4 regions of the Streptomyces sp. NPDC050997 genome follow, and region 4 is predicted to be linked to each of the others. Evidence: riboswitches for the same ligand, from Rfam matches in the RefSeq annotation. Region 4 holds a riboswitch; each other region holds the start of a gene.

The links. A riboswitch is a leader RNA that binds a small molecule or an ion and turns the genes downstream of it on or off. The one in region 4 is predicted to bind cyclic di-AMP.
Positions count from the first base shown of each region.
Region 1: it holds a riboswitch for cyclic di-AMP, as region 4 does, so the genes downstream of both, AB0H86_RS30670 (M23 family metallopeptidase) here and AB0H86_RS20140 (transglycosylase family protein) in region 4, are expected to answer to the same signal.
Region 2: it holds a riboswitch for cyclic di-AMP, as region 4 does, so the genes downstream of both, AB0H86_RS10640 (C40 family peptidase) here and AB0H86_RS20140 (transglycosylase family protein) in region 4, are expected to answer to the same signal.
Region 3: it holds a riboswitch for cyclic di-AMP, as region 4 does, so the genes downstream of both, AB0H86_RS35530 (peptidoglycan DD-metalloendopeptidase family protein) here and AB0H86_RS20140 (transglycosylase family protein) in region 4, are expected to answer to the same signal.

Region 1 covers NZ_JBFAGK010000016.1:123,428-125,619, forward strand. Annotated here, with positions in the region: gene AB0H86_RS30665 (pitrilysin family protein) at 1-918, shown strand, start outside; cyclic di-AMP (ydaO/yuaA leader) riboswitch at 1,181-1,347, shown strand; gene AB0H86_RS30670 (M23 family metallopeptidase) at 1,361-2,125, shown strand.
Region 2 covers NZ_JBFAGK010000004.1:144,553-146,744, forward strand. Annotated here, with positions in the region: gene AB0H86_RS10635 (ATP-binding protein) at 83-541, shown strand; gene AB0H86_RS10640 (C40 family peptidase) at 639-1,112, opposite strand; cyclic di-AMP (ydaO/yuaA leader) riboswitch at 1,116-1,327, opposite strand; gene AB0H86_RS10645 (hypothetical protein) at 1,666-1,971, opposite strand; gene AB0H86_RS10650 (ATP-dependent Clp protease proteolytic subunit) at 1,978-2,192, opposite strand, start outside.
Region 3 covers NZ_JBFAGK010000022.1:5,357-7,548, reverse strand. Annotated here, with positions in the region: gene AB0H86_RS35535 (alpha-galactosidase) at 1-592, shown strand, start outside; cyclic di-AMP (ydaO/yuaA leader) riboswitch at 894-1,056, shown strand; gene AB0H86_RS35530 (peptidoglycan DD-metalloendopeptidase family protein) at 1,061-1,993, shown strand.
Region 4 covers NZ_JBFAGK010000008.1:113,049-115,240, reverse strand. Annotated here, with positions in the region: gene AB0H86_RS20145 (transglycosylase family protein) at 1-544, shown strand, start outside; cyclic di-AMP (ydaO/yuaA leader) riboswitch at 738-903, shown strand; gene AB0H86_RS20140 (transglycosylase family protein) at 907-1,611, shown strand; gene eno (phosphopyruvate hydratase) at 1,960-2,192, shown strand, end outside.

The DNA of each region.
Region 1 (2,192 bases), on a different contig from region 4:
CCCTCCCGGCGGGCCGCCAAGGAGCTCTCCAAGGAGCTGTTCCCGGCGACCTCGCGCATGTCGCGCCCCCGCCAGGGCACCGAGGAGACGGTCGAGTCCATCGACTCGGCGGCCGTACGCGGCTTCTACGAGAAGCACGTCCGCCCGGCCACCGCCACCGTCGTGGTCGTCGGCGACCTCACCGACATCGAGCTCGACGCGCTGCTCGGCGACACCCTCGGCTCCTGGACCGGCTCCTCGGCCCAGCCGCGTCCCGTGCCGCCGGTGACCGCCGACGACACCGGCCGGGTCGTCATCGTGGACCGCCCCGGTGCCGTCCAGACGCAGCTGCTGATCGGCCGCATCGGCCCCGACCGGCACGCGCGCGTGTGGCCGGCCCAGGTGCTCGGCACGTACTGCCTGGGCGGCACCCTCACCTCCCGTCTGGACCGCGTCCTGCGGGAGGAGAAGGGCTACACCTACGGGGTCCGGGCGTTCGGGCAGGTCCTGCGCTCGACTCCGGACGGCTCGGGTGCCGCGATGCTCGCCATCAGTGGCTCCGTGGACACGCCGAACACCGGCCCCGCCCTGGAGGACCTGTGGACGGTGCTGCGCACGCTCGCGGCCGAGGGGCTGACCGACGCCGAGCGTGACGTCGCCGTCCAGAACCTCGTCGGGGTGGCGCCGCTGAAGTACGAGACCGCGGCGGCGGTCGCGGGCACGCTGGCCGACCAGGTCGAGCAGCACCTGTCCGACGACTTCCAGGCGACGCTGTACCAGCAGCTCGCCTCGACCGGCACCGTGGAGGCCACCGCGGCGGCCGTGAGCGCCTTCCCGGTGGACCGTCTGGTGACCGTCCTCGTCGGAGACGCCGCGCAGATCAAGGAGCCCGTAGAGGCTCTCGGCATCGGCGAAGTCTCCGTCGTCTCCGCGGAGTAGCGACACGGAGTAGCGACACGGAGTAAAGGCACGGAGCAGCCACAGCGGAGTCACCACACCTCCGCGAAGTGGCCACAGGTGTGCCCGGGGCCCCGGTGACAGCACAGTCACTGGGGCCCCTCGATGTCCGAATTGGGGGAGAGGTTGCCTGTCTGCCCTGTGGCATGCGCTACAAAAGCCGTGATCCGTTTGGGGATTGAAAGTTGCCCCGCTTAGCGTCATCCGGGCTGTCCGTCAGCCAGTGCGCCGCATCCGCGGCACCGGACAGTCATCGCCGAGTCCCCGCATGGCGCGAGCCAGGGGAGCCGGGGACCCACATGTGAAGTCCCTGGGGTGAATCGGACGCCCGCGCGCACCGCGAGGGGGTCCGTAGGAGACCTTCCTGCTCCGAACCCGTCAGCTAACCCGGTAGGCGAGAAGGAAGGAAAGGACAAGCCACCACATGGCGTTCATGTGCGCCGCCGGGAAGCACCGTCGTCCCAGCCGGATGAAGCGCGGCACCGCCCGCGCGGCGGGTGTCGCGGCACTCACCACCACCGGCGTCATCGGTACCCTGGCCGCCCCGGCGCTCGCCGCCGAGCCCGCGGTCGAGCAGACCGGCCTCACCCCCGTCATCACCATGGGTAATTCGATCGCGGACCAGATCGACGCCCAGGCCGTCGCCCAGAAGCAGGCCGCCGAGGAGGCCGAGGCGCAGCAGAAGGCCGAGGAGGCCGCGCGCAAGAGGGCGGTCGTGGAGGCCACCAAGGCCCGCGAGGCCAAGGAGCGCGTCGCCCGCGAGGAGGAGCGCAAGCGCCTCAACACCTATGTCGCCCCGATCTCCGGCTCGTACGTCTCGACGGGCTACAAGAGCGGTGGCTCCCTGTGGTCCTCCGGCAGCCACACCGGCATCGACTTCCACGCCTCGACCGGCACCACCGTCCACGCGGTCGGCTCCGGCACCGTGGTCGAGGCCGGCTGGGGCGGGTCGTACGGCAACCAGATCGTCATCAAGATGAACGACGGCACGTACACCCAGTACGGCCACCTGTCGTCCATCGGCGTCTCGGTGGGGCAGACCGTCACCCCGGGTCGGCAGATCGGCCTCTCCGGCGCGACCGGCAACGTCACCGGACCCCACCTGCACTTCGAGGCCCGCACGAGCGCCGAGTACGGCTCGGACATCGACCCGGTCTCCTACCTCCGATCGCACGGCGTGAACGCCTGACGCACGCGCCCGTGAACGTCTGACGCGCGCGTCCGTGAACGTCTGACGACGGGCGGCGAGACAACCC
Region 2 (2,192 bases), on a different contig from region 4:
GACGAAGTACCAGTCCGGGACCGTACTCGAACCATCCGCTCTGTGTCGGACTGCGGGCCCGCGGGAAAGGGACGACGTCGCCATGGCAGATCATCTGGAAGCATCCGTCACTCTGTCGAGCGTTCCCGCCTCGGTCTCCGCGGCCCGCGCCTATGTGCTCACCACCCTGGTGGAGTGGGGACTGGCGGCGGACACGGACATCGCCGACACCATCCGGCTGATCGTCTCCGAACTCACCACCAACGCCGTACAGCACACCTTCGGACAGTCACCCACCTTCACGGTGGACATCGAGCTCGACCGTGATGAACACCTGCGCATCGGTGTCACCGACAGCCACCCGCGATTCCCCAAACGGCTGCCGGCCGCCGTCCAGCAGGACAACGGCCGGGGCATGGTGATCATCCGTTGGCTGACCGCGGAGTGCGGCGGCAAACTGAGAGTCAGACCCACCAGAGAGGGCGGCAAGACGGTCTCCATCGAACTGCCGTGGTCCGTCCCGGCCGAGTCGGTGCCGGCGGCGGGACAGCAGGAGCCGTAGCGGAGCGGTGGGCGCGCCGGAGGCCGCGAGGCGGTCAGGAATGAAGGCCCCACGGGGGCGACGGCGGGTCAGATCGCCGTCACCCCGCGCGGGAGGGTCACTTGACCCGGCCGTACCAGACGCTCTTCGTCCAGATCTTCTGCAGCCGTACGACGTCCCCGGTCTTCGGGGAGTGCCAGAGCTTGCCCTTCCCGGCGTAGATGCCGACGTGGTACACGTTCGAGCCCGAGTGGAAGAAGACCAGGTCTCCCGCCTTGCGGCTCTTGGAGGTGATGTGGCGCGTCTTGTTGTACTGCTGGGCAGCCGTGCGGGGCAGTTTCTTGCCCGCCTTCTTGAACGAGTACAGCGTCAGTCCGGAGCAGTCGAACCTCTTCGGTCCGGTGGCCCCGTACTTGTACGGGGAGCCCTTCTTGGACGCCGCGACCTGCAGTGCCTTCGTCGCCGGTGTGGCGGCCGCGGCGTCGGAGGCGACGCCCGGGACCACCACCGAGCCGCCGACGGCGGCGATGGCGAAGGCCGAGGCCGTACCGGCCCTGACCATGAGCGACGGGACACGATTGAGCGCAGTCATGCGCAACCCTTCGTCAGCCGCCTGTGAAGGATGACCTGTCGGATTCGGGCTGACAAAGTTGCCCGGCCGCTGACGCGGCTTCACCCCAAGGGCTGCTCGACCCGGTCATGGCGTGACCGTTCCGGCGACCCGTCGTGCCTGGGTCCTCCACTCCTGCCGATCCACTTCTGTCGACCGGTCATCCGGGCGGCGGCAGGACTCGGCGTCCGCCCGGATCGCCCCGCCGTTGTGGCGGGGTCTTGTCGTCAGTCAGGGATCTTGGCTCACGGATGTCCGAAAAACCCAATGGAACCGGGGGTTTGTGTTGTTACTCACCACTCACCCGTTCGGGTGGACACCCCCATGTTCGAAGGGGTGTTGAAGGGCCCGAGGAGGCCTGGACCAGCAGCGGAACGCCCCATTTCGTCCCCGGACTACGCGCGTTGCGCAACCCTGTCAGGCCGAAAAATGGAGGCACGTCTACTCTGATTGGCGGTACCCCGTTTGGTCCGTTTCGGCTCCGGTCCGGACGTCGCGGGAGCGGGTCGGCGCGTCCGGACCGGCTGGGGGTGCGTCAACTGTCGGAGCGCGGCGGCACCGTGACGCGAGCCGTGCGGCGCTCCCCGTCCAGCACGCGCAGCGCACGCGCCAGCGTGTCGGCGTGCAGTTCGGTCTCGCCCCGACGGTGCATCAGCGCCAGCGCGTCCCGCAGTGCGGCCGCCTTGCCGACCAGTGCCTGCGCGGCACGCAGTCCTCGGTACGTGTCCCCGTGCTGCGCCGGATTGATCCGGCCGAGCAGGTCGACCACGTCGAGGTAACGGTCGATCAACTCACCCTCGGCGCTGGTGAGGGCGGGCAGCGGTGGCAGATCGGGCAGCATCGGGGATCACCTCGCTCCGGGTGCGGGACGTGAGGCCTTGCGGCTCGGGATGAGCCGGTCCACCAGGCCGTACTCCACGGCCTCCTGGGCGGTGAGGATCTTGTCCCGCTCGATGTCCGTGTGCACCTGCTCCGACGTCCGCCCGGTGTGCCGTACGAGCATCTCCTCCAGTCGGCTTCGTACCCGGGTCAACTCCTCGGCCTGGATGGCCAGATCGCTGG
Region 3 (2,192 bases), on a different contig from region 4:
CGGCGGGCGGATCGACCTCGGTGTCATGAGCCGTACCGACCAGGTGTGGACCTCCGACAACACCGACCCGCTCGACCGGCTCGCCATCCAGCACGGCTTCAGCCAGATCCACCCCGCGCGCGTGATGGCGGCCTGGGTCACCGACAGTCCCAATACCCAGCTCAACGACCGGGTCAGCACACTGCGGTTCCGGTTCGTCAGCGCCATGGCCGGGGTGCTCGGAGTCGGCGGGGATCTCGCCGAGTGGACCGAGGAGGAGCTCGCCGAGGCCCGCGACTGGGTGACTCTCTACAAGGAGATCCGCCCCGTCGTGCAGCGCGGCGACCTCTATCGGCTGCGCCCGCCGGAGGGTGGATCGAGTGCGGTGCAGTACGTGCTGGGTGACGAGTCGGTCGTCCTGGCCTGGCTCCAGGCGCAGCGCCACGGCGAGCCGGTGCCGGCGCTGCGGCTGCGCGGACTTGACCCGACGGCGTCGTACGAATGCCGCGAAACGGGCGAAGTCCACCGAGGGGCCGTGTTGTTGCACCACGGCCTGCGGACCGGCCTTCGGGGTGACCTCGATGCGACGGTTCTCCGGCTGCGCCGCATCTGAGAGTTCTGTCCGAATTAGAACCTTCATTGCAACTCAGCCTGAAATGAGGCTATCTGAGGAACGGTGCGTGAGCAGCGTCATATTCGTGACCGTGCGTCGCCCGTCATGTTCACGTAATTCTTATGTATTTCAAGGGGATTTGAGGTGCGGGCGACCCTGTCGATTTACTGAGGGTGACTGGGAATTCCGTAAGGGATCAACAAAAACGCATTCGCACGCAACCTCCCGCTTGTCCTATTGCGTCTTAGTCGCTTACGTTCGCCACCGATCCGGACGGACGCCCAATCCTGCCGCCGCCCGGAGACCGCACACACTCACCCGCACACGGCAGGAGCGGGGGACCCACAGGCACAACCGCCTGTTTCGGTCTCCGGAACAGGCTAGGGGTTAAGTCGTGCTTCGGTACGGCCGGGCATCTCCAGTCCGCACCCGACAGCTCACCTCGCAGGCGCCGGAGAGGAATTCGCCATGCCCGCGAACGGTAAGCACCGCCGCACGAAGACCCAGCGCTTCGCTCGTTCCATCGCCGTCGCCGGAACTGGCGGCGCCGTACTCGCACTTCCGCTTCTGGGGGCCACCGGCGCCCATGCGGCGAGTGTCCAGTCCCTTTCGGGAAATGCCGTTCAGTCGTCCGTCGCGACTACCGCGAAGAAGTCGGTTGCCGAAAAGGCGACGGCCGAAAAGAAGGTGGCCGCGCGGACTTCGGGCGCGAAGACCTATGTGGTGCGCGTCGGCGACTATCTCGCGAAGATCGCCAAAGAGCAGAACGTCAGCGGAGGCTGGAAGAAGCTCTACGAAGACAATCGTGAGGCCATAGGCGACAACCCGTCGCTGATCCATCCCGGTCTGAAGCTCACGATAGGGAAGAAGGCCGCGACGGGTGCCGAGAAGCCGGCCTCCGCGCCGAAGCCGAAGCCGAAGTCGGCCTCCGCGTCCTCGTCGAAGAAGTCGGCGGCCGCCGCTCAGAGTGCCGTGACCACCAGCACCGCGAACGGCTTCACCCTCCCGGTCAGCGGCGCCACCATCGGCACGGGCTACCACGTGGCGGGCAGCATGTGGTCCAGCGGCTACCACACCGGTGTCGACTTCGTCGTCCCGACCGGTACTCCGCTCAAGGCCGTCGGTGCGGGCACGGTCGTCTCCGCGGGCTGGGGCGGCGCGTACGGCAACCAGGTCGTCATCAAGCTGGCCGACGGCTACTACGCGCAGTACGCGCACCTGTCCTCGCTCTCCGTCTCCGGCGGTCAGACCGTGACCGAGGGTCAGCAGATCGGCCTCTCCGGCGCGACCGGCAACGTGACCGGTCCGCACCTGCACTTCGAGATCCGCACCACGCCGGACTACGGCTCGGACGTGGACCCGATCGCCTACCTCCGCTCGAAGGGTGTCTCGGTCGGCTGACGCCCTCACGACCACCTGCCCCACACGCTGCCGAAGGCCGGACCCCTGATCCCCGGGTCCGGCCTTCGGTATGTCCGGGTCCATCACGCCATGTTCTGAACCCTTCCTGGTCAATCCGTGATCACCGCATTGCGGTCCTGTGGCAAGGGAGCCGAATGCGTCGACAGCGCGCAGGCGTGGGGGCACAGTGAACTCCGTT
Region 4 (2,192 bases):
CTCTGATGGTTCATCAACGGGTTCGTCCGGAAATGGATCCTCGGATGAAGCGTCGGGCACGCCTTCGGCGTCCGCGTCGAAGACTCCCTCCGACTCCTCCGAGGCGCCGTCGGACGGTTCGAGCAGGGCGGGCAATTCGGCCAAGTCCGGCACGTCCGCTGATTCCGGATCCGGATCCAGTGACTCGCAGGCATCCGACAGCCCCTCCACGAGTGCGGCAAAACAGGATGACTCGGACAACTCCTGGCGGGTGGGCGGCTCTTCGAGCCTGGTCGACACCGGAGCCCTCGGTGGCGGCAAGCACCGCGGCGACAGTGCCGACGAGGACGCGGCCGCCGACACCGCCGACACCGGCACCTCCGCCGGCCGTCACGCCGCCGGCGGTGAGTACACCGTCCGCGTCGGGGACACGCTCGAGTCCATCGCCGACTCCCTTGACCTCCAAGGAGGGTGGCGCGCCCTCTACGAGGAGAACAAGCAGGCGATCGGCTCCGACCCAAGTCATATCGCCCCCGGTCAGACCCTTGGACTTGGTGCCGAATAGGGCTAAACCGACGGGAGTTCACGTCACACTTCGCGCTGAATGTCCCATTTGGTGAAAGTGTGGGATGACTCTCAGAAGCCCTGATCGTCTTTGAAATTCCGCGGATCGCGTGTCTACGGTCAGGACCGCTCGCCAACACGAGCCCCGTCTGCCGCAACGCCGAATCCTGCCAGTGGCCGTACGGGAACAGTCGTCGCGTAAAGCGCCGTAGGCAGGAGCGGGGGACCCAAGGTAAGTGCCGGGCCCAGCAGTCAGCTGGACCGGCTTGGGGTGAAGTCGCGTCCCGGAAGGGACGCGGCCGGGCAACTCAACCGGCCCGAACCCGACAGCTCACCTCGTAGGCGTCGGTGAGGGGATCAAGCATGCTGTTTTCCGGTCAGGGCAAGCACCGCCGTCCGTCCAAGGCCACCCGCGCCGCCGCGATAGCGGGCGTCACCGGTGTCGCCATCGCCGCTCCGCTGATGGCGGCCGGCAACGCCTCCGCCGCCACCGCCTCCGAGTGGGACACCGTCGCCCAGTGCGAGTCCGGCGGCAACTGGTCCATCAACACCGGCAACGGCTACTACGGCGGTCTGCAGTTCTCCGCCTCGACCTGGGCCGCGTACGGCGGCACGCAGTACGCCGGGCAGGCCAACCAGGCTTCCAAGACGCAGCAGATCGCGGTCGCCGAGAAGGTTCTCGCCGCCCAGGGCAAGGGTGCCTGGCCGGTCTGCGGCAAGGGTCTGTCCGGCGCCTCCACCGGCGGCGGCACCGACACTTCGTCCGGCAGCGGCTCGTCCAGCAGCTCTTCCAGCTCGTCCTCCAACAGCACCGCCGACCGCTCGAGCGAGCAGCCGGCCTCCCGCTCCAACGACCGTCCGGCGGCCAAGAAGACCGTCACCACCCCGACCGGCAAGAAGGTCAAGAAGGGTGACGGGGAGTACAAGGTCGTCAAGGGTGACACCCTCGGCTCGATCGCCGCGAAGCACAAGGTCGAGGGCGGCTGGCAGAAGCTGTTCGAGCTGAACAAGGACATCGTTCAGGACGCCAACCTCATCTACCCGGGCCAGCAGCTGCACCTGAAGTAATACGCGGCGCCCGTCCGAACCACAGCGCCCTCACATGTGTGGTCCTCATACTGAAGGCCTCGTGAGGGCCCCCCGTCCCCACGGGCTCCCCGCTCTGGTGCGCGTTCCCCCGTACGCACCGGAGCGGGGTTTTTTGTGCGGTCTTTCCCGCGACCTTCGTGTGGTCTTTCTCGCCGGTCTTTGTTCCGTTCGGAAACAATTTCCTCTCGGTTCTGTCCAAGAGGTGGGTGACAGGCTGGCCGATCGCCCCAAGGCGGTTAGGCTCATCTCGCGGAGCCGACCGCGACTCCGTGCACTACGGGCCTCGCGGCCCCGCGTACCCGCGTCACATCCCAGAAGGAGATGCTCGTGCCGTCCATCGACGTCGTCGTAGCCCGGGAAATCCTGGACTCCCGAGGCAACCCCACGGTCGAGGTCGAGGTCGGCCTCGACGACGGCAGCACGGGTCGTGCCGCCGTTCCGTCCGGTGCCTCCACGGGTGCCTTCGAGGCCATCGAGCTCCGCGACGGTGACCCCAACCGCTACCACGGCAAGGGTGTCGAGAAGGCCGTCCTCGCCGTCATCGAGCAGATCGGCCCGGA